DNA from 3 places in the Actinomadura monticuli genome. Region 3 is predicted to be linked to each of the others. Evidence: riboswitches for the same ligand, from Rfam matches in the RefSeq annotation. Region 3 holds a riboswitch; each other region holds the start of a gene.
The links. A riboswitch is a leader RNA that binds a small molecule or an ion and turns the genes downstream of it on or off. The one in region 3 is predicted to bind cyclic di-AMP.

Region 1 (7,589 bases), on a different contig from region 3:
GCACCGCGAGGAGCCCCTCCTCACCGAGAAGTGGGACCTCATCGGCTTCGGGACGGAACTGGGCACCGCCTACTCCGAGCTGGTCGACCCCGTCGAGCAGCGCCGCCGGCTCACCGAGCAGTCGCTGCTCGCCGCGGGCGGCGACCCGGAGGCCATGCAGCTGGACGAGGACTTCCTGCGCGCCCTGGAGTACGCGATGCCGCCCACGGGCGGGATGGGCGCCGGCATCGACCGGATGATCATGGCGTTCACCGGCAAGGGCATCCGGGAGACGATCCTGTTCCCGCTGGTCAAGCCCGAATAGTGACCGGCAGGTCACGAAGGCCGCGCAGGACGAGGTTGTCCCGGTAGACGAGGTCGCGGTCGCCGTCTGCGGCGAGGGCCACGTCGCGCTCGAAGAGCTTCTTGAGCGCGACCTGGCCCTCCAGCCGGGCCAGTGGCGCGCCCAGGCAGAAGTGGATGCCGTGCCCGAACGAAAGGTGCCGTGGCGTGTCACGTCCGTCGGAGTAGCGCGTGAGGTCGAGCCGGTCGGGATCGTCGAAAACGGCCGGGTCGCGGTTCGCGGCGCCGGTCAGCAGTAGGACGAGCTTTCCGCGTTCGACGAGTGTCCCCTCCAGGTCGACGTCTTCTAGGGCGGCCCTCAGGGTGAGCTGGACGGGCGGGTCGTAGCGGAGAAGTTCCTCCACCGCCGCTTGGACGTTCCCAGGACGCTCGCGGAACAGCTCCAATTGCGCGGGATCGCGGAGCAGCGCCAGCGCGCCGTTCCCGATGAGGTTCACCGTCGTCTCGTGGCCCGCCACGAGCAGCAGGACGCATGTCGCTAGGAGCTCCTCCTCCGAAAGGACGTCGCCGCCGTCTGAGACGCCTACGAGGGCGCTCAGAAGGTCGTCCTGGGGCCGGAGGCGTCGCTGGGTTGCCAAATCCCGAAAATAAGCCGCGAACTCGGCACGGGCCGTCTCACGCTGTGCGATCTCGGCCTCCGGCAGGAGGAAGTCGGGGTCGAGGCCGCGCGCGAGACTGTCGGACCAGCCCTTGAACAGGTCGCGGTCCCGCGCGGGGACGCCGAGCATCTCGCTGATCACGATGACGGGGAGCGGGTAGGCCAGCGTCGCGATGAGGTCGACGTCGCCGGTCAGCCCGCCCAGCAGCTCATCGACCAGCGACTCCACCCGCGGCCGCAGCCGCTCGACGAGTCGCGGGGTGAACGCCTTGCTCACCAGCCGCCGGAGCCGGGTGTGGTCGGGAGGGTCCAAGGTGAGGAACGACCGGTTCCGGACCCGCGTCTCGCGCCACAGCCCGCCGCCCTCGGGACGGTGCCCGAACCGGGGATCACGCAGCACCTGCTCGCACAGGCCGTAGGACGTGGTCACGCGGAGGCCGACGTCCGTCCGGTGCGGGCGGCGACCGCCGGCCGCGAGCCGGCGGTAGTGCGCGTAAGGGTCGGCCCGGAAGGCCGGATCTCCCGGGTCGAATCCGAGGATCGCCGCGGCCTCGACCTCCGCGACCTGACCCGTCCTGTCCTCCATGCTCCACAGTCACCCGGAGATAAGACGAAATGTCAACAGCGCTCCGCCGTCCCGCCGGGTCCGGTCCGGCTCGGGTCAGGCGCTTTCGCGGATGACCAGTTCGGGGCGCTGGACGACCTGGCGGTGCTGGTGGGACCTCCCCTCGCCCAGCTCGGCCAGCGCCAGTTCGGCCGCCTCCCAGCCCAGCTCGCGGCGCGGCTGCCGGACCGTTGTCAGCGGGACGGCGGCGCTCGCGGCCAGCTCGATGTCGTCGTACCCGATGACGGCGATGTCGTCCGGGACGCGGACGCCGAGCCGGGTCAGCTCGTTGATCAGGCCGATGGCCAGCAGGTCGTTGGCGCAGAACACGCCGTCGGGGCGCGGTGAGATGGCGAGGACCCGGTGGGCGGCGGCCCGGCCCTCGGTGGGGCTCAGGGCGTCCTGGACCAGCGTCCGGGGCTTGGTGAAACCCGCCTCGACGATCGTCCGGGCGGCGCCGTCGCGGCGCTCCACGCACGGCTGCGGTTCCGGGACGCCGGTCACGAACACGATCCGCCGGCAGCCGACGCCGAGCAGGCGCGCGGCGGCGATCTCCCCGCCCGCGACATGGTCGACCCGCGCCGTGCAGGCGTCGGACGAGTCGCGGTCGATCAGCACGACGCTCATGCCGGCGGCGCGGAGCCGGGAGATGTCGTTCGGCTCCGCCCCGACGGGGATGATCAGGACGCCCGCGGCGCGCTGCTCCTCCAGGAGTTCCAGCGAGCGGCGCTCCTTCGCGGACGACTGGTCGCTGGAGAGCCACAGGGCGTCGTGGCCCGCCGCGTTGAGCGCCGCCTCGGCGCCGCGCGCGACATCGGACGCGTACGGGCTGGCGAGGTCCTCGACGACGATGCCGAAGGCCCGGCGCGGCTCGTCGCCGAACTCGCCGGCGGTGCGATCGGGGCCCCGGCGGAGCCGGCGCGCGGACTCGTTCCGGACGAATCCGAGCTCCTCGATCGCGGCGCGCACACGGTCACGGGTAGCTTCGGCCACGAGATCTGGCCGGTTTAGGACATTCGAAACGGTCCCAACTGAGACTCCAGCACGCCTCGCGACCTCACGAATACTGGTCTGTGGCAACTCGCTCCTCGTCCCGCCCCGGGAGTGTTTCCCCAGGTAGTGGAGTTTTGCGCGGCATGCCGCCGATGGCATGACTACACACCGTCGCCGAACGGTCGCACACCGCGTTTGGACGGCGCTTGACGGGCCGGATCCGGCCGCCTAGCGTTCCGAGCCGAAGCGTAGCTTGAAACGATTCACGATCTTGGTCCGCAGCACGATCCGGTGAGTCCGACGGCGAAGGGACGGGGGCGGATGGCTGGCGATCTCATCCCGTCTCCCCTCGGACGACCAACGAGTGAATCGTCACCCGGAGTTCCCCCGAACGACCCCGCAATCGGCCAGGCGGCCACCTCCGGCCAAGCACGCGAGACGGAAAAGGAACCCGATGATCTAAGTCCGGAAGGCTCCGGACCCGGCAACCCAACGCGCGTACAGATCGAGGCCAACCCGTGCCTGTGCAGCGGACGGCTGCATCCCCGCGGTCATCACCATGGACGAGGGAGGACGGAGTGGAAACAGCCACACTCGCACGTCGTGGCACCGACGATTTCGGGCTGAGCGAGGAGGAGGTCCGGCTGCTCGCCCAGATCGCGAGCGGTGTCACCGCCGATGTGGCGGCTCGGAAGCTGGAGTTGAGCGCACGGACCCTGCGGCGCCGGTTGCGGACGATCTGCGACCGGCTGGAGGTCAACACCCCTATCGAGGCCGTGGTGTGGGCGGCCCGGAGGCAGCTCATCTAGCCGGCTTCACCCCCCGACGCCCGCCAGGGGACGGGCGGGCGTCATCGAGAGATCCAGGCGGCGAACACATCCGAATTCCGTCCGACCCCGCAGCGGCGGCGCCGGCGCACTGACAGGTAGGTCCCTGCAGGAGGCGTCGCCGCGGACGGCGTTCGAGACCCACGCCGATGGATCTCTGACCTGTGCGCGCACAGGCCGGCTCGACGGCGCCTGGAGACGCGGCGCCTGGAGGACCGGGCCACTCGGGAACCGGACGGGACGGGGTCAGGCGACCCGGACGCCACCGGCGAAGGGACGGCCGGCCATGGGGGCGATCTTCACGACGTCGCCGGTGTGCGGCGCGTGCAACATCTTGCCGTCTCCGACGTACATCCCCATGTGGTGGAGGTCGGAGTAGAAGAACACCAGGTCGCCCGGCTGGAGCTGGCTGCGCGACACGTGCGTGCCCGCGTTCCACTGGCTGCCGGTGTAGTGCGGCAGGTTGATGCCGACCTGCCCGTAGGCCCACATCGTCAGACCGGAGCAGTCGAAGGCGCTCGGCCCGGCGGCGCCCCAGACGTAGGGGCGTCCGATCTTGCCCATGGCGATGCGCAGCGCCTGCGCGGCCTTGCCGGTGCCGATGACGGGGAGCTTGGCGAGCTGCGTGGGGTCCCTCTTGACGATCTTGCTGCGGACCTTCTCGTAGGTGTCGGTCACCTTCTTGCGCTGCGCGTCGAGCTGCGTCCGCAGGTCCCTGACCTGCTTGGCGCGCGCCTCGGCGGACTTGCGCGCGCGCTGGGCGGCCTGCATGGCCTGCATGAGCCCGAGGACCCTGGTGCTGTCCTGCTTGGCGAAGTAGTTGAGGGTCGCGGCCTGGTCGAGGACGGCCTGCGGGTCCTGGGAGGCGACGAACGACACCGTCGGGTCGGAGCCGCCCTGCATGTAGCTCGTCGCGGCGAGGGCGCCGACCTTCTGGCGGATCGCCTGGAGCGACTTCTCCTGCCGCTCGGCGTTCTCCGTGGCGACCTTGGCGGCGCGCTTGGACTGCGCGAGCTTCACCTTCATGCCGTTGTACTGCTCGGTGAGCTGCTCGAGCTGGTCGGCGAGCTTGAAGGCCTGGGACCGGAGCTCCTTGGTGGACGGCTCCGGGTCGGCGTGCGCGACGGCGATCGTGTGCGGGGCGATGGCGTACGGGGCCGCGGTCAGCGCGATGAGCGCACCGGCCACGGTGACCACACGGCCGCGGAGTCGTGAAAGGGAAGCAGGCCGCGATGGCTCCACGAATTCTCCTCTCCTGGTCCGCCTACCGGGTTAGCTGTCGGGTTCGGGCCGGAGCAGCCCGTCCGCGAGCGCGCGCGGGCCTGGCCGCGACACTGCGGATTCACCCCTCACGGTCTCGGCCCGGGGGGACGATCCCCCGAACCCTCCGAAAGTGGGTCCCCGGCTCCCCGGGGCGCTGGTTGCGGCCCGCGGACTCGGCGGTTCGGCCTCGTTCTGCGGGTGGCCGACGTCAGCGATGGACACTAACGGAACCGGCAATGGATGCCAACTAGAACGAGTGAAATCGCAGGTCGCGAGGGCGGGGCGCGCGGAGGGGCCGGCTCCGGACCCTGAACGGAGAGTGTGCTTCGGGTCACTTTCCGAGCGCCCGACGAGGCGCGCTCACCACTCGTACGCGGACGCGAACGTTTGGTAAGACCCGGTGTTCGATAATCTCGCCTGTTTGTGGAGGTCGTGATCCGGCGTGCCCGCACCGCCGATGTCCAGGAGATCCGTAGGCTGGTCGATCTGTACGCCGGGTCGGGGCGGCGCCTGCTCAAGAAGTCGACGGTGAAGCTGTACGAGGACGTCCAGGAGTTCTGGGTCGCCGAGGACGTCCAGCGCGGGACGCCGGGGCCCGTCATCGCCTGCGGCGCCCTGCACGTGATGTGGGAGGACCTCGCCGAGGTGCGTTCCGTCGCCGTGGACAAGGGGTACGGCGGACGCGGCATCGGGCACCGCATCGTCACCCGCCTTCTGGAGACCGCACGGGAACTCGGCGTGCGAAGGGTGTTCTGCCTTACCTTCGAGGTGGAGTTCTTCGCCCGCCACGGCTTCCAGCCCATCCTCGGGACTCCGGTGGCGCCAGAGGTGTACGAGGAGCTTCTCCGCTCTTACGACGAAGGCGTGGCAGAGTTCTTGGACCTCGACCGGGTCAAGCCGAATACGTTGGGCAACACCCGGATGTTGCTTCGCTTGGAGGACTGACCCAAATGAGCAATTCCCCCAACCGCGGGCGGCGTCATCAACCGCCGCAGGGCCAGGGTTCCTACGGCCCGCCACCCCCGTACCAAGGTGGCCAGTGGCAGCAACCCCAGCAGCAGCAACCGTCGCAACAGCAATGGCAGCAGCAGCCCCAGCAGCAGTGGCAGCAGCCCCAGCAGGACTGGGGGCAGACCTACGAGGCGTCCTACGACCAGTACGGCGGCTCCTACGGTGACTCCCACAGCGGTGAGATGGAGCTTGCTCCGATCCACCGGCGCGCGGTCGCCCGGCTCATCGACAACGGGCTCGTCGCGGTCTTCGGTTTCGCGCTCGTCCTGCCGGTGACGGTCGCCGCGTTCGGACTCGGCGACACGGGCAGCAACGACGAGGACGAGGGCGGCATCTGGAACTGGCCCATCATCTTCACCCTGTTCTGTGTCATGTCGGTACTGCCGTTCCTTTACGAGTCCGTCCAGCTGTCCATGTGGGGGCGGACGCTCGGCAAGCGCGTCATGGGACTGGGCATCGTGCAGGCGCGTCCCGCGGGGCAGCCGATGACCACGACACAAGCTGCCTGGCGCGCTGGGATCGTCCACGTGGGCTACCAGGTCGGCGTCTTCTTCTTCCTCATCCTGGCGGTGATGGTGTGGGAGTACGCCGCGTATGGGATGGCGCTCGTCTGGGTGGGCGCCCTGATGGCGTACCTGTGGGCGATCTGGGACCAGCCCCTGCACCAGGCCCTGCACGACCGCTTCGCCGGCACGCTCGTCATCGATGAGCGGGTCGGATACGACGAGCACACCGAGTACACCGAGTACGCGGAGTAGGGCCGCGATGGCGGTCTCCCTCGCCGAACCGGGCCAGCGCCTTCTCGCGCGCGTCGTCGACACCCTCGTCGTCGGTGTGCCCGTCATCGTCGTCGTCCGGGAACTCGTGTCGGGGCACACGGTGGACGTCGTCGCCCCGCCTGCCGTGGCCGGGTGCATGTTGCTGTACGAGGCGATCCAACTCGCCCTCTGGGGGCGAACCCTCGGCAAGCGCTTCGCGGGCATCGAGGTCGTTGCCGCCCTGCCGGATGCACAGTCCGGTGGGGCGAGCCCAGAGGCGACTGAGGACGCCTCTATGGGCGCGGCCGGGGTCATGCCGGTGTCCGTGCCCGGATTCGTTCCCGTGTCGATGCCCGAAGGGGCAGGAGCCGCCCCGAAGGACGCCGCCCCTGCGGAAGCCGGCCCTGAGGCGACCGTGCCTGGACCTGTCGAGGCCGGCGCCCGTCCGGGGGTTCTGCAGTCCGTTCTCCGCGCGACGGTTTATTCGCTGCCGATCGCGGCGCGCCCGATTCCCGTCCTCGGCCTCCTGGCGAGCGTCTTCTGGGTGGGGAACGCCGGGATGATGTTCGAGGGGACGTCCCGCCAAGCCGTCCATGACAGGCTCGCCGGGACGCTCGTGGTAAAACGCGCACGCCCCTGATTCCCGGGCCTTCTACGGCCCTCTCAGCCGCGTTCCGGTACCTCTGCGGCGGCTCGGTCCCCCCGGCCCTCGTCTCGCGATCCATCGCGGGACGAGGGTATTCGTTGTCTTCTGCATGCTTTTGCTGGAGATGACGGGGTCTGTTTCGGACGCGGACGTTCGCGGGCGAATCCCAGCTCGCTCCGGTTACGGCCCTGAATCAGACCGGGATGTGTCTCGTCCCGGACGCCGCCTCCGGATTGCAAGGTGCTTCCCCGGGACGTTGCCGTACCGCCTGCGCACGCGTGGATGCCGCTTGAAGGTGTCGCTTCAAAGCGGTGGCGGACTTACTCCGGATGGGACGCGGTCTCACCCCGAACGGACTTTCCCGCGCCCATGCGCGCGGCCACGGTTGGAGGACCACGTTCGCGTCGGCGAGCCCGGAGGGGAGGTTGAAGAAGTGGAGGATCGGGGGTCGGATTGTGCCTCAATCTCCTGATTCCACCGCCGAAGCGCGGGCGGCGGGCTTCGGCGAGATCTCGGAAGGCGAGTTGGCGGGCCCGCGGACCTGAAA
Region 2 (7,589 bases), on a different contig from region 3:
CCGCCGGCGTCCGACCAGTACCAGCAGCGCGAGCCGCAGTACCAGCAGCCCCAGGACCAGTACGGCGCACCGCAAGACCAGTACGGCGCCCCGCAGGACCAATACGGTGCCCAGCGGGGCCAGTACGGCGCCCCCCAGGACCAATACGGTGCTCCCCAGGACCAGTACGGCGCCCCGCAAGACCAGTACGGCGCCCCGCAAGACCAGTACGGCGCCCCGCAAGACCAGTACGGCGCGCCGGCCCAGCAGGGGCAGCCTCCGCACGGCGGACCCCAGCTCGGCGGCCCCCCGCAGGGCGGTCCGCAGCACGGGGGCCAGCCGCCGCTGCCGCCGCACGGCCGCGAGGCCACGCTGCTGCCGCACGACCACAACCAGGGCCGTCCCCCCGCCCCCGACAGCACCGCGTTCATGTGCCCGTACTGCGAGGCGGTGCTGAGCAACCCCGGCGCCGCGCAGTGCGACTCGTGCCTGCGGCCGTTGCCCAAGTCGGGCACGCCCGTCCTGCGGGTCCAGTTCCCCACCGGCGAGCTGAAGGTGTCGGTGGGTCAGCACCTCGTGCTCGGCCGGGACGCGGGCCAGTCCCCGGTGGCGGCCACGTTCACGCAGTACGACAACGTGTCGCGGCGCCACTCGACGGTCTGGCTCGACCCGTCCGGCACGGCCTGGGTGCGGGACGAGGGCTCCACCAACGGGACGTTCGTCAACGGCGAACGCCTCCCCCGCGGCGTGGAGGCCCCCCTCCGCGACGGCGACCAGCTCCGCCTGGCCGCCGACGTGACCGGGACCGTCCAGCTGAAGTGACCGGTACGTAGAAGGGCGGCCCCGGGGTTCCGAGAACCCCGGGGCCGCCCTTTACGCTGCGCCTGGCGGCCTTAGCCGGCGCGCTTGGTGCGGGCGCGCATGCGCTCGCGCTCCTTGGCGTCCAGCACGACCTTGCGGATGCGGACGTTCGCCGGGGTCACCTCGACGCACTCGTCCTCGCGGCAGAACTCCAGCGCCTCCTCCAGCGAGAGGATGCGCGGCGGGGTGAGCCGCTCCAGCTCGTCGCCGGTGGACGAGCGCATGTTCGTGAGTTTCTTCTCCTTGGTGATGTTGACGTCCATGTCGTCGGAGCGGGAGTTCTCACCGACGATCATGCCCTCGTACACCTCGGTGGTCGGCCCGACGAAGAACGTGCCGCGCTCCTGCAGGTTGGTGATCGCGTACGCGGTCGCGGCGCCGGAGCGGTCGGCGACCAGGGAGCCGGACGGACGGGTGCGCAGCTCGCCGAACCAGGGCTCGTAGTCCTCGAAGACGTGGTGCGCCATGCCGGTGCCGCGCGTCTCGGTCATGAACTCGGTGCGGAACCCGATCAGGCCGCGCGCCGGGACGAGGAACTCCATCCGGACCCAGCCGGTGCCGTGGTTCGTCATGTGCTCCATGCGGCCCTTGCGGACCGCCATCAGCTGCGTGACCGCGCCCAGGTGCTCCTCGGGGATGTCGACGGTGAGCCGCTCGACCGGCTCGTGCCGCTTGCCGTCGATCTCGCGGGTGACGACCTGCGGCTTGCCGACGGTCAGCTCATAGCCCTCGCGGCGCATGTTCTCGACGAGGATCGCGAGGGCCAGCTCGCCGCGGCCCTGCACCTCCCAGGAGTCCGGCCGCTCGGTCGGCAGCACCCTGATCGACACGTTGCCGACCAGCTCGCGGTCGATGCGGTCCTTGACCATGCGGGCGGTGACCTTGGTGCCCTTCTCGCGGCCGGCCATCGGCCCGGTGTTGGTGCCGATCGTCATCGAGATCGCGGGCTCGTCCACGGTGATCAGCGGCAGCGGGCGCGGGTCGTCGGCGTCGGCGATCGTGTCGCCGATCATGATCTCGGGGATGCCGGCGATCGCGATGATGTCGCCCGGCCCCGCCGCCTCGGCGGGCTTGCGGGCGAGCGCATCGGTCATCAGCAGCTCGGTGATCTTCACCCGCTCGATGCTGCCGTCGTGCCGGCACCAGGCGACCTGCTGGCCCTTCTTGATCGTCCCGGCGTGGACGCGGCACAGCGCGATCCGGCCGAGGTAGCTGGAGGCGTCCAGGTTCGTCACGTGCGCCTGCAGCGGCGCGTCCGGGTCGTAGGACGGCGCCGGGATCGTCTCGGTGATCACCGAGAAGAGCGGCTCCAGGTCCTCGCTGTCCGGCATGGCGCCGTCGGCGGGCTTGTTCAGCGAGGCGCGCCCGGCCCGGCCCGACGCGTACACGATCGGGAAGTCGATCTGGTCCTCGTCGGCGTCGAGGTCCATGAACAGCTCGTAGGTCTCGTCCACGACCTCGTCGATGCGGGCGTCGGGACGGTCGGTCTTGTTCACGACCAGGATCACCGGCAGCCGCGCGGCGAGCGCCTTGCGCAGCACGAACCGGGTCTGCGGGAGCGGGCCCTCGCTGGCGTCCACCAGCAGGACGACGCCGTCGACCATGGACAGCCCGCGCTCGACCTCGCCGCCGAAGTCGGCGTGGCCCGGGGTGTCGATGATGTTGATCGTCAGCCCGTTGTGCTTGACGGCCGTGTTCTTCGCGAGAATGGTGATGCCCTTCTCGCGCTCCAGGTCGTTGGAGTCCATGACCCGGTCGTCGACGTCCTGGTTCTCGCGGAAGGCCCCGGACTGCCAGAGCATGGCGTCGACCAGCGTCGTCTTGCCGTGGTCGACGTGGGCGACGATCGCGACGTTCCGGAGGTCGTCGCGCGTGGAGATGGGCATGCGGGTTACCTTGCGTGAGGTTTCAGGAGAGTCGCCGCAGATACGCGGCAGCACTCCATTCTACGCGCCGCCGTGCGCCGCCCATCCCCCGCGCGTCCACCCCCTTGCGGCACGGCCTTCACGGGCGTCACTCCGGCCCCGATTCGCCAACTTTGCCCATCCTTTGTAATCTGCCCGAGATCCGGTCGTGCGGAGTCCCACCCCCCGGGACTGCGGCCGGAACGCCGAATCTCCCGTCTCCAGGGAGAACCGGGGACCCACGCAATCGGGGTGAATCGGCACACGCCGCAGGGCGCGCGCCGTAGGGCGACTCCTGGCCCGAACCCGTCAGCTAACCCGGTAGGCGCGCGAGGAGAGGAGAACACCGGCTTGGCACCGGACCCCCACCGGCGGCGGCGCGTCACGCCCGCCGCCACCGCGGCCGCCCTGCTCCTGATCGGCCTCGGCGCCACCGCGCCCGTCGCCGCCCACGCCGCGCCCCCGTTCCGGCTGGCCGCCGCGCCCGAGGCGGCGCCGAGCCCCACTCCGACGACGGAGAAGGGCCTGCGCAAGAGCCTCAACGCGCTCAACGAAGAGGCCGAGATCCTCACGGAGAAGTTCAACAAGGCCCGCGTCGACCTGAAGGCCGCGCAGAAGGCCCAGCGGGACGCCGCCAGGACGGCCCAGACCCTGCGGAACCAGGCCGCCCCCGCCCGCGAGCAGCTCGGCCGGATGGCCGCGGCGAACTACATGGCCGGCGCCCCCGACGCGATCTTCGGCGCGAGCGGCTCCCCGGACGGGCTGTCCGACAGCGCCTACCTCGTCGAGAACCAGGCGCACGCCGTCAAGGCCCTGCAGCGGCAGATCGATCAGGCCGAGGCCGCCGAACGCGACGCCGGGGCCAAGACCGCGCAGGTCAAGAAGGCCTGGGAGGGCGCCAAGAAGGCGCGCGCCGAGGCGAAGTCGAAGGTCACCGAGGTGATGAAGCGCCTCGACAAGCTGTCCACCACGAGCGCCAGCGACCCGCGCACCGGCCTCACCGCGACCATCAAGGGCTCCGACCTGCCCGCCAAGATGGCCCGCAAGGCGTACGGCAAGCTCGGCTCCCCCTACGTGTGGGGCGCCGCCGGTCCGGGCAGCTTCGACTGCTCCGGCCTCGTCGTCTGGGCCTACGCCCAGGTCGGCAAGTCCGGGCTGCCGCACTACACCGGCGACCTGTACCAGCTCGGCACGAAGGTCTCCCGCGGCCAACTTCGCTCCGGCGACCTCGTCTACTTCGGCAGCAACCTCCACCACATGGGCATCTACCTCAGCGACGGCAAGTATCTGCACGCCCCGCAGACCGGCGATGTGGTGAAGATCTCCCGGCTGTCGGACCGTTCCGACTTCGCGGGCGCCAACCGCATCACCTGACCGCTCCCCCACAGATGTCGGGGGCTTCCTGCGGCGCGGCAGGAAGCCCTCGAGCTCATTTGCCTCGCCCTCGGCGGTCGGGCGCTGGAGCGCCCTCCCTTCCACGGGCGAGGCGGCGATCGCTGCATCGCTCCGGCTCGCCTTGCGGCTCGCTGCGCGATCAGGTTCTCGCTTCGCTTGAACCTGCCTTCGGACGCGATCGCAACGTGGAGGTCGGCGATGGCTGGGCTCAAGGACGTCATGGCCTCGGTCTGTGCGGGGTGCGGTGAGGGCTAGATGTAGTCGCCCTGGGCCAGGGCGGCTATGACGGGGCGGTCGCCGGGGAGCCAGTCGACGTCGTAGAGCTCTTGGGGGGTGAGCCAGCGGAGTGCAAGGTGTTCGAGGGGCCGGGGTTCCCCCTCGGTGATCTCGGCGGTCCAGACGCGGAGCAGGGCGCGCTCGCTCAGCGGCCAGTCGCCGCCGACGCGGCGGATCAGGCGGACCTTGATCGCCAGTTCCTCGTGGCACTCGCGGACCAGGGCGTCCTCGTCCGGTTCGCCGGGGTCGACCTTGCCCCCCGGCAGCTCCCAGCCGCCCGCCATGTGCGGCGGCTCCGCGCGCTGCGCGCTCAGCAGCCGGCCGTCCGAGACGATCGCCGCGCCCACCACCACCATCGGATCGATCGCAACCAGCCCCTCTCGCTATGTCTCGGATACGGCGGCCCTGGGGTGCCCGTCGCCCCGGACGGACGCGACCAGCCGCGTCGACTCCCTGACGATCTCCTCCAGCCGGTCGCCGTGCGCGCCGCGCCAGTAGACCTGGCCGCAGTCGGCGCAGCGTCCGTAGATGTCGTAGGTGCGGCGCGTCCCGTCCCGCAGGGCGCCTTCGACCTCGTGCTTATCGACGGGGACGAGGGTTCCGTTGCAGGCGGTGCAGCGCGTCCACGGGCGGAGGACGGGCGCGAAGCGGTCGAGGAGGTCGCGGAGCTGGTCGTCCGCGCGGGAACCGCGGACGTAGGCGCCGAACCACAGCGCGCGGCGGCGCAGGAGGCCGCGGTCCTGGGTGAGCAGGACGCGGCGCTCGGCGTTGGCCTGGACGACCAGCGCCGGGTCGTCCATGTCGTTGTGGTAGGCGGTGTCGAGGCCGAGGAGGCGCATCCGCCGTGCGAGGGTGCCGAGGTGCACGTCCAGCAGGAAGCTCGGCGCGGCCTGGCCCGGCTCCAGCGGCACGGGCTGCGGGCGCGGCACCGCCGCCACGTGCACCTCGTCGCCCGCCTCCGGCCGGGTGGACGGGTCGGCCGCCGCGCCGCCGATCGTCATCGGGCCCGCCTCGGGCAGGGGCACGCCGAGCGACTCGACGAGGTGCCCCAGCGTCGACGTCCCGTCAAAGGGCACCCGGTTCACGGCCACGCGCCGCGCGGCGGGCAGGAACATCAGCAGCTCGCCGGCGACGCGGATGCTTATCTCGGGCTCCACGCCGATCAGCATGCCACGCGTCGCCGGCGTTCCCCGAGCAATTATCGTCCGGCCAGCCGTGCGGCGGACGCGGAGAGCGAGTCCAGGAGCGACGGGACGTCCCGCTCCAGAAGCTCTCCCCCGCGCTTGACCACGCGGCCGCCGACGAGGACGGTGTCGACGTTGCGAGTGTCCGCGGACAGGACCACGGCCGCGATCGGGTCGTGGGCCGCCGCGACGCCGAGGGTGCCGGTGCGCAGGACCAGCAGGTCCGCCTGCTTGCCGGGCGTCAGCGATCCGGTGACGTCCGCGAGCCCGGCGGCCTCGGCGCCCTCGATCGTGGCCGTCCGCAGGACGTCGGCCGTGCCGAACGAGAGGTTCGGGCGTCCGCGTTCCAGGAGGTAGGCGGCCCGCATGATGGAGAACATGTCGCCGGGGCCGCTCGCGACCGTGTCGGCGCCGAGGCCCGTGGGGACGCCCGCGTTCCGGGCCCGTCCGGTGGGCGGCGGGCCGATGTCCAGGGCGGCCTCGATCGTCGGCGCGACGGACACCGTCCCGCCCGCGGCGGCGATCCGCTTGAGCGCCTCGTCGGTGTAGTGGTTGGCGTGCACGTAGGTCGTCGGATGCTCCATCAGCCCGTTGCCGGCGAGGAAGGCGAGGCCGCGTGCGGCGCTCTCCGGTCCGTGCCCGCCCATGTGGACGGTGACCGGAAGCCCGAGGTCGCGGGCCAGGCGCCACTCGGCGAGCACGCGGTCCTCGCGCGCGATCTCCGGGCCGAGCGCCGCCATCGCCATGCTGAGCGTGCCGGCGGGGGCGCCGAAGTACTCGCGGTGGACGCGGCGGGTCTCGGCTTCGAGGTCGCCATCACCGCCGTGGCAGTAGCCGAACACCGCCCTGATGCCGGACGCGCGGAGCGCCTCGATGCTCGCGTCCGTGTGGCCGGGGCTCAGCTGGATGTGCGACCAGTCGACCAGTGTCGTGATGCCGGAGTCGAGGCATTCGAGCGCGCCGGCGAGGGTGCCGGTGTACACGTCGTCCGGGCGGTAGCGGGGCGCCAGCTCGCCGAGGACGCGTTCCAGGTAGGCGGGGAGGGTCGCGTCGGTCAGGATCGCGCGGATCCCGGCCTGCCAGGTGTGCCGGTGGGTGTCGACGAAGCCCGGCATGACGATGCGTCCGGTCGCGTCGACCACCTCGGCGTCCGCGGGTGCGGGCAGGCCGGGGCCGACCGCGGCGATACGGCCGTCCTCGACGAGCACGTCGGCGCCGGCAAGCACGGTCGGGACCGGGTCGGTGTCGATGACGGTGCCGTTCCGGAGGAGCAGTGAAGATGTCATTCCACAAAGGTTAGGGAAAAGCTTTTTAGAAAGCAATATGCTGAGTGAGTATCCTCGGTGCGTGCAGGCAGACCATGGGGAGCGCCGGGACGACATCGACGCCGTGGCCGGGACGTGGCGGCGGGACGGGCTGTCCGAGCCGCTCGTCGCGATGCTGGAGGTCGGCAAACGGGCCGGGCGCATCGCCATGCTCGTCCAGCAGGCGATGCGGCCCGCGCTCGCCGAACTCGGCCTCACCTACGCCGAGTTGGAGGTACTGACCGTCCTGCGCCGCGAGGGCGAGCCGTACCGGCTGCGGCCGAGCGAGCTGACCCGGTCGGCGTTCCTCACCTCCGGCGGGACGAGCAACGTCCTGCAGCGCCTCCAGAAGGCGGGCCATATCGAGCGCGAGGCCAACGCCGGCGACGCCCGCAGCCGGTTCGTCCAGCTGACCGCGGAGGGGCTGCGGATCACCGAGCAGGCCCTGCGCGCGGCCGGCGCCGCACACGAGGAGGTCCTGGGCCGCGTCCCGGAGGCGGACGTCCGGGACGCCGCCGACGCGCTCCGCGTCCTCCTGCTGTCCGTCGGCGACCGGCGGTTCCGCTGACCGCGCGGATCAGGGCTGCCGGACGGCCAGCTCGCCGACCTTCTCCTTGAAGTCGGGGCGCGCGAGCGGACGGGTCACGCCCACCCAGTCGGACCGCTTGTAGGTCTTCACGCCGATC
Region 3 (7,589 bases):
GATCTTATGGAGGGGCATCCCGACCGTGCGTGCCCGGCGCGGTCACGCGGGATCGAGACATGTCACGGGCGGAAGCCGTTCGACGTTAGCGCGTTCCATGCGCCGGGCAGTGTCAAGGGAGACGGTGATCTTGAGGTCGTTCGCGGTATCGTCCACGCGGAACCACCAGGGCTCGGCCCGGTTCCTTCGCGACCTGGGCATGCTCTGTTCCCCCGGACGAAAGCGCGCTCTACATGCAAACGACGAGGTCAGTCGATCGCGAGCAGTGGCCCGAGGCGGGCAGGGCAGGATCAGGAGACGATATGGCCAGGGAAAAACTGGTTCGTGACCGTATCCCGGACATCATCGGCGCGAACGGGGACACCTTCCAGACAAGGATCGCGGGAGAGCAGGAGATTCCCGAGCTGCTGCGCGAGAAGCTCCTGGAGGAGGTCCATGAGGTCCTTGCCGCGACGGACGAGCGCGCCACGATCGACGAGCTGGCCGACGTCCTCGAAGTGATCCACGCGTACGCCGAATGCCTCGGCGTCGAGATGCCGGAGATCGATCGGGCCCGGCGGACGAAGCGGGCGGCACGCGGCGGCTTCAGCGGCGGAGTCGTCCTGATCTCCACCGGCTCCGGCTGATCCGCCGGGACGGCACAGGCCGGCCGCGGAGCCGGCCCGGCGACCGAGACGGCCTCGGACTCCGACGCGTCCAGGCTCGCTCAGTGACTGCACTCCGCCGACTGACCGGCCAGTGTCCGCTGGGTCTCGCGGATGTTGTCCCATCGCGGGACCGCCGCATAGTCCCAGGCGTCGGCCTCACCGAGCGCCGCGGCGATATGGCGGCGGAAGAACTGCGAGACCCCGGGATCGGCCGCGAAGTGCACCGGCTCACCCGGTTCCTGGAACATCAGGTAGCTCAGGCCCCGCCCGGAATCGGCCGCCGCCAGCATCCCTTCGAGGGAGTCGAATGCCGTGAACTGCGGCGCGGTCTGCGCGAGCCCGTACTTCCCGGGGACGACGTGCACGTGCGAATGCGCGACACAGGCGGGGCGGCGTCCTTCGAGTTCCCGGCACGACCCGTGTTCGAAGATGGTCGCCGGGCCGTAGTGGCGCTCGATTCGCGATCTCACAGCGTCCAGCAGCCGGAGCAGTTCGCTGCGCTTCCCCTTCGGCAGGTCCCGAATCGACCTGGTGTGCATGATGGGCGCCACGATGACATAGCCGGGAACGAGGGCGCCGACCGCGCCGATGACCGTGCCTACTTCCGGCTCATGAATGAGCGGGCGGTCGTACCACGGAATCAGCTCCGGAGGGCAGTGTCCGGCGGCGCATATGAAGCAATCGGTGTCGTCCGCTCTCACCGGAACAGTGCACATTCACCCTCCCTTTCGCGGCAGAGGCCGACGGACAGAGATGGGACCGCAGTCTTGCAATGTTGTCACTATCGCTGGTAATGTATCACGCAGTCATGGGCCGCGCTAGTGGAACTTCGTAGCAGCTGAACACTTCAGCGGTTGCGCAAGTTGATCCTGGAGTGACAGTGACGCAAGCAAGTGCCGCACGCCTGGTCTACCTCCACGGTTTCGCTTCCGGTCCATATTCTTCGAAGGCTTCGCTGATCGCGGATCTCAGTGCACGTTTCGGCCTTGCGCTCGCCGTCCCCGATCTCAATCTTCCGACCTTCGAATCGCTTTCCATGGACGCGATGGTCGACATGGCCTGCCACATTATGGCCGCGAACCGGAATCGCACCTTCGCGATGGGCGGCAGCCTCGGCGCCGCCGTGCTCCTGCGGGCGCTCGCGGAGCGGAGGGCGCCCAACGTGGAGCGTGCCGTCCTGCTCGCACCGGTGGTCGACCATCGCGCCGCGCTTCTCCGGGTCGCCGGGCTGCGGGACGAAGAGCCGTGGCGTCGGTCGGGCACGCTTGAATTCCAGCATTACGCGGCCGGCATGCCGCTGCCGGTCGGCTACGGCCTGATCGACCGCCCGCCTCCTCTGGACGACGGGGTCCTGGCCCGGATCGAGTTACCGGTGCTCCTGCTCTCCGCCGCGGATGACACGGTCGCCACCGAGGAGGAGACCACGCGTCTCCTCCGGGTGCTGCCCAACGCCACTTCGGTAACGATGCCGACCGACCACCAGTTCACGCGGGGGTTCGACGCCACCTGGGCGGCCGTCAGCGACTTCTTCGATCTCCGTCGATCAGAGCCGGTTGGCCTGTCCGGCGAAACGGCGGCCAACCCGGAATTGCGCGAGCGAGCCGAACTGGTCCAGGAGGCCGTCTCCCTGCTGTGCGCCGCATACGCGGACCGGAGTTATCCGCCCGCCGTTCACCGCGAGCGCCTGGTGCACGAAGGCTCGATGCTCGCCTCGGTGCGGGATGAACGCCGTCCGGGCGCTCCAATGGTCGCGGTCTCCTACGTCCGCCCTGACGGCAAGGTCGCTGCGGTGGCCGTCGATGAGCGCTACCGCGGGCGCGGCCTCGCGAGCCGTGTTCTGCGGGCTCTGAGAGCCGCGCGGACGTCGCGGTTCATCGAGGTCGAACGCGACGACGAGAGGGCCGAGCACATGGTTCTCGCGGCCGGCTTCCACCCCGTGTACGACCGCGCCGGTGTCACCGATCTGCTGGCGAGCGCGGGCCATGACGTCACCTGCCTCGGCAGGGACCGGCTGGGCGTCTACTACGAACGCCACCGACGGGCGGCGGGGCGACCGGGAATAATGAGGACTTTCACCGCGGGCCGATTCGAAGAGTACGTCACTAATGATCTGTCAACCGAGACCAGAGGATGACACGATGGACTCTCCGGATGTCAGCGCGGCGATCGCGGAGTACACGTCGCTTCGCGGGGAGATCGACGGGCGCGCGAAATACCAGCAGCAGATCCTCGCCCTGCAGCTGACGCTGACCGGTGCAATATTCGGGTTCGCGCTGACCCGCGCCGGCCTGTCCGGCATCATGCTGCTGATTCCAGTGAGCTCCTATCTCCTCGGTGGGCGGTACGTCGCCCAGCGCACCGCCATCCACCGGATATCGACTTATATCGACGAAGTGCTCAACGACAAGGTCGGAAAGGGCTTCGGGTGGGTCGAATGGAGCCGGGCCAATCCGCGTCCCGCGACGACCGTCGATTGGCTGATCCCGATGCTGCTGACCTTTCCGGGGGCGAGCCTGCTGGCGCTGGGCTGGGTGTTTCCGCTGGTCTTCTACCGCGCCGATGTGTCCGTGGCCGAGCGGGTCGGCCTGATCGCGGTGTGGTCGGTCGGCTGCTTCGGCGCCGCCGTCACCGCCCGGATGATCGTGAGCATCCATCGCGGCGGAGACCGCCCGCCGTCGCGGTGATCGGGTCCGTTCAGGACGCAGGGCGCGGAGGGCCCCTCCACCCCCGCTCCAGTGGGTGTTCGAGGCGGTTGGAGGGGGTCTGAGCTGGGGGTTTGATTTTGGGAGGGTTTGCCTTCCCTTGGGAGCTTCTGTAGCTTGGCCCCCACCGGGGTGCCCTCCAGGTGCTCCCGTGCCACCCGGGACGGGTGGGAGCGGCGGCGCGACCCACGTGCCGTCCTGCGGCGGTCCGGCCGCCGCCTGAGACCTCGCCGACCGTGCGCGCCCACGCAGAGAGCGCGCTGCGGCAGGTCCGTTCACACGGCCCCCGAGGCATATCCCTCGGACGGTCTGACAACATCAGCGCCGCTCTTCCCGCATGGGCCGGCACGGTCCCGGGACCGCAGCGGCACCGCCGAGTCCGCATCGCGCGGAGCCGGGGACCCACCCTCGCAGCACTGGGGTGAATCGGCCTGCCCCCAGGCCGTAGGGCGACTTCCACGTCCGAACCCGTCAGCTAACCCGGTAGGCGGCACATGGAAGAAGGAGCCCCCCTTTTGAAAGGCAAGCACAGCAACGGCAAGGGCGTTTTCGGCCTGAGCCCCCGCACCAATGGAGCGCTGCTCGGTCTCGCCGTGTTCGGCGTGGCCGCGGCGACGGTGCACGTGGCGGAGCGTCCGTCCGATACCGGTACGTCGGTCGCCGCCGTCAAGACCATCCCGCAGCCGCGAAAGGCGGACGCGACCGAGAAGTCCGCGAAGAAGACGGACGAACGGTCCGAGGTCATCGAGCGGGCCAGGTCGTGGAAGCCGCACAGTGCGGACCGGGTGCCCTACAGCCAGGTGAGGTCGCACGAAGGGTACCGGGCCGACTGCTCGGGGTATGTGTCCATGACGCTGGGGCTGCCCAAGCCCGGGCAGAACACGGTCGGCCTGACGTCGTCGCGCTACACCGAGCGCATCAAGATGTCGGAGCTGAAGAAGGGTGACCTCGTCATGGACGCGGAGGGCACCAACACCACCCGGCACGTCGTCATCTTCGAGAAGTGGGCCAACAGCCGGCACACGTCCTACTGGGCGTACGAGCAGCGCGGCCGGTACGGAACCGACTACCGGACGCGCGACTACGGCCTCGACGCGGGCAGCGAGTACAAGGCCTACCGGCCGAAGAAGCTCAGCGACGCCTGACTCCCCGGATCGGGGTGCCCGGAGAGCAGGGTGATTCCCTGTTCTCCGGGCGCTTCGGTCAGGTGGAGCGCACCGCCCTGATGGACTCCTTCAGGGAGCCCACGGTGGCCATGACCGCGGTGGGCTCGTAGCCGCAGTGCGCCATGCAGTTGGCGCAGCGCGGGTCGCGGCCCCGGCCGTAGGAGTCCCAGTCGGTCTCGTCCAGGAGCTCCTTGTAGCTCTGCGCGTAGCCGTCCGACATCAGGTAGCAGGGACGCTGCCATCCGAAAAGCGAGTAGGACGGGATCGCCCAGGCCGTGCACGGGAAGTCGATCTTGCCTTCCAGGAAGTCCAGGAAGAGCGGCGAGTGGTTGAGCCGCCAGCGCTTGCGGTTCCCGTCCGCGAACGCCTTGCGGAACAGTTCCCTCGACTCCTGGACGCCGAGGAAGTGCTCCTGGTCGGGCGCCTTGTCGTAGGCGTATCCCGGCGAGATCATCATCTCGTCGACCTGGAGATCGTCGTTCAGGTAGTTCATGACCTCGATGACGTTCTGCGGGGTGTCGGTGTTGAAGACGGTCGTGTTGGTGGTGACGCGGAATCCGCGGCGCTTGCATTCCTTGACCGCAGCGACCGCGTCGTCGAAGACGCCCTCCTTGCAGACCGAGGCGTCGTGCCGTTCCCGGAGGCCGTCGATGTGCACCGCCCACGCGAAGTACGGCGACGGCTTGAACTTGTCGATCTTCCGCGGAATGAGCAGCGCGTTCGTGCACAGGAACACGAACTTCTTGCGCTTCACGAGCTCGTTGACGAGTTCGTCGATCTGCGGGTGCATGAGCGGCTCACCGCCCGCGATGGACACCATCGGGGCGCCGCACTCCTCGATGGCGGCGACGGCCTGCTCGACCGGCATCCGCCTTTTCAGGGTGTCGGCGGGGTGCTGGATCTTTCCGCAGCCGGCGCAGGCCAGATTGCACGCGAACAGCGGTTCCAGTTCGACGATGAGCGGGAACTTCTCCCTGCCGCGCATCTTGTTGCGGAGGATGTAGGTTCCGATGCGAAGGCTCTGGCGAAGCGGCATGCTCATTGTGTTCGGACCTCCTTTGGCAGGGTGAATTCGGTCGTCTCCACCGTGACCGTGCGCTCCTCGGCGTCGACCGGTCCGAGGCCGCGCAGGGCGTCGACGACGGCGTCCAGCACGGACGGCGGCGCGGACGCCCCCGCCGTCAGCCCGACGACGCGGGCCCCGGCGAGCCGGCCGAGCGGGATGTCCGCCGGCCCGTCGATCAGCACCGCGGGCGTCCCGTGCGCCTCGGCCACCTCCACGAGCCGGCGCGAGTTGGAGGAGTTGGCCGACCCCACGACGAGGACGAGGTCGCTGTCGCGGGCGACGCCGGCGACGGCCCGCTGCCGGTTGGTGGTGGCGTAGCAGATGTCGTCGGTGTGCGGGCCGACCGCGTCCGGGAACCGGCCGGTGATGGCGGCCGCCACCTCGCCCGCCTCGTCGGCGGCGAGGGTGGTCTGGGTGAGGTAGGCGACGGGGCGGCCGGCGGGCAGCGACGCGACGTCGTCCGGCGTCTCGACCAGGACGGTCGAGGACGGCGCCTCCCCGAGGGTGCCCTCGACCTCCTCGTGCCCGGCGTGCCCGATCAGCGCGACGAGGTGGCCGGAGGCGGCGTACCGGCGGGCCTCGGCGTGCACCTTGGACACCAGCGGGCAGGTCGCGTCGACGACCCGCAGCCCGCGCCGCCCGGCCTCGTCCCGGACGGCGGGCGCGACGCCGTGCGCGGAGAACACCGTGACCGAGCCGGGCGGGACCTCGTCCAGCTCGTCGACGAACACGGCGCCGCGCCGGGCCAGGTCGTCCACGACGTGGGTGTTGTGGACGATCTGCTTCCGCACGTAGACGGGCGGCCCGTGCAGGTCGAGGGCGCGTTCCACGATCTCGATGGCCCGTTCCACGCCGGCGCAGAAGGAGCGCGGCCCGGCGAGGAGCACCCGTCGCGGGCCGGTCGCGTCCGCCCATTCGCGCAGGGCGGGGCCGACGGTGCGCAGCCGCCGCAGCGCCGCCGTCCCGCCGGTGAGCGTGGCGGGGCCGACCAGCGGGCGGCCGGGCGTGTCGACGATGGCGCGGACGACGGCGAACGGCCGGTCGCCCGCCGCCTCCGCCAGCACCGAGGACTCCATGTCGGCGACGAGCGCGCCGGACGCGGCGAGGGAGGCGCGCTCGGCGCCGGACACGATGTGGTCCGTGGTGACGAGCGGCCCGCGGTGGACGGTCGCGCCGGTCGTGCGTTCCAGCAGCCCGGCCAGCGCCTCCGCCGACCGGCAGAGCACCGTCCCGGACGGGCCGCGGACCTCCGTCGCGACGAACAGGTCGCCGGGGCGGAGCCGCGCGTCCAGGGCCCCGCCGCAGCCGGCGACGGCCAGCGCCTCGTACTCGGGCAGCCGCCCGGCGGCGGCCCGCGCCTTGGCGGGCCCCATCCCGGTCCGGACGACGTCCCGTCCCACGGCCCGCGCCTCGATGGCGAGCGCCGCGCACACGACGAGGCGCGTCATGTGGCACCGCCCAGATAGCGGCCCAGCGCGCTGATCGGGAACACCAGCCGGTACAGGTGGTAGTTGATGTAGAAGTCGCCGGGGAACCCGGTGCCGGTGAACTGGTCCTCGTCCCAGTTGCCGTCCGGGCGCTGGTTCCGCACCAGCCAGCGGACGCCGGCGTCCACGGCGGCGGAGCGCTCGCCGGCGGCGAGCAGCGCCAGCAGCGCCCACGCCGTCTGGGACGGGGTCGACTCGCCGCGCCCGATCCAGGACGGGTCGTCGTAGGAGCGCAGGTCCTCGCCCCAGCCGCCGTCGGCGTTCTGGTGCTCCTCCAGCCACGCCACGGCGCGCCGGATCGCGGGCTTCTCCGGGCGGACCCCGGCGGCGATCAGCGCGGGCACCACGCCGCCCGTCCCGTACACGTGGTTGGCGCCCCAGCGCCCGAACCAGGACCCGTCCGCCTCCTGCGCCTTGAGCAGCCACACCACGGCCCGCTTGACCACGGTCGACTCGGCGAGGCCCTCCTTGGCGAGCGCCTCGACGACGTGCGCGGTGACGTCGGCGGACGGCGGGTCGAT

Region 1: linked by a shared signal. The riboswitch ahead of SM611_RS25980 (C40 family peptidase) and the one ahead of SM611_RS13585 (NlpC/P60 family protein) in region 3 are both predicted to bind cyclic di-AMP.
Region 2: linked by a shared signal. The riboswitch ahead of SM611_RS20390 (C40 family peptidase) and the one ahead of SM611_RS13585 (NlpC/P60 family protein) in region 3 are both predicted to bind cyclic di-AMP.

What each region holds. Positions count from the first base shown of each region.
Region 1 is NZ_JAXCEI010000012.1:122,713-130,301, reverse strand. Features, by position in the region: gene lysX (bifunctional lysylphosphatidylglycerol synthetase/lysine--tRNA ligase LysX) at 1-304, shown strand, start outside; gene SM611_RS25995 (cytochrome P450) at 291-1,526, opposite strand; gene SM611_RS25990 (LacI family DNA-binding transcriptional regulator) at 1,602-2,696, opposite strand; gene SM611_RS25985 (transcriptional regulator) at 3,116-3,346, shown strand; gene SM611_RS25980 (C40 family peptidase) at 3,611-4,552, opposite strand; cyclic di-AMP (ydaO/yuaA leader) riboswitch at 4,610-4,816, opposite strand; gene SM611_RS25975 (amino-acid N-acetyltransferase) at 5,051-5,572, shown strand; gene SM611_RS25970 (RDD family protein) at 5,578-6,396, shown strand; gene SM611_RS25965 (RDD family protein) at 6,404-7,036, shown strand.
Region 2 is NZ_JAXCEI010000008.1:305,813-313,401, reverse strand. Features, by position in the region: gene SM611_RS20400 (FHA domain-containing protein) at 1-801, shown strand, start outside; gene typA (translational GTPase TypA) at 873-2,726, opposite strand; cyclic di-AMP (ydaO/yuaA leader) riboswitch at 2,939-3,088, shown strand; gene SM611_RS20390 (C40 family peptidase) at 3,096-4,118, shown strand; gene SM611_RS20385 ((deoxy)nucleoside triphosphate pyrophosphohydrolase) at 4,391-4,771, opposite strand; gene SM611_RS20380 (Mut7-C RNAse domain-containing protein) at 4,799-5,584, opposite strand; gene SM611_RS20375 (amidohydrolase family protein) at 5,614-6,885, opposite strand; gene SM611_RS20370 (MarR family winged helix-turn-helix transcriptional regulator) at 6,947-7,471, shown strand; gene SM611_RS20365 (C40 family peptidase) at 7,481-7,589, opposite strand, start outside.
Region 3 is NZ_JAXCEI010000005.1:384,537-392,125, reverse strand. Features, by position in the region: gene SM611_RS13605 (hypothetical protein) at 303-626, shown strand; gene SM611_RS13600 (HIT family protein) at 707-1,348, opposite strand; gene SM611_RS13595 (YqiA/YcfP family alpha/beta fold hydrolase) at 1,528-2,781, shown strand; gene SM611_RS13590 (hypothetical protein) at 2,786-3,331, shown strand; cyclic di-AMP (ydaO/yuaA leader) riboswitch at 3,711-3,854, shown strand; gene SM611_RS13585 (NlpC/P60 family protein) at 3,865-4,494, shown strand; gene hpnH (adenosyl-hopene transferase HpnH) at 4,553-5,557, opposite strand; gene ispH (4-hydroxy-3-methylbut-2-enyl diphosphate reductase) at 5,554-7,029, opposite strand; gene shc (squalene--hopene cyclase) at 7,026-7,589, opposite strand, start outside.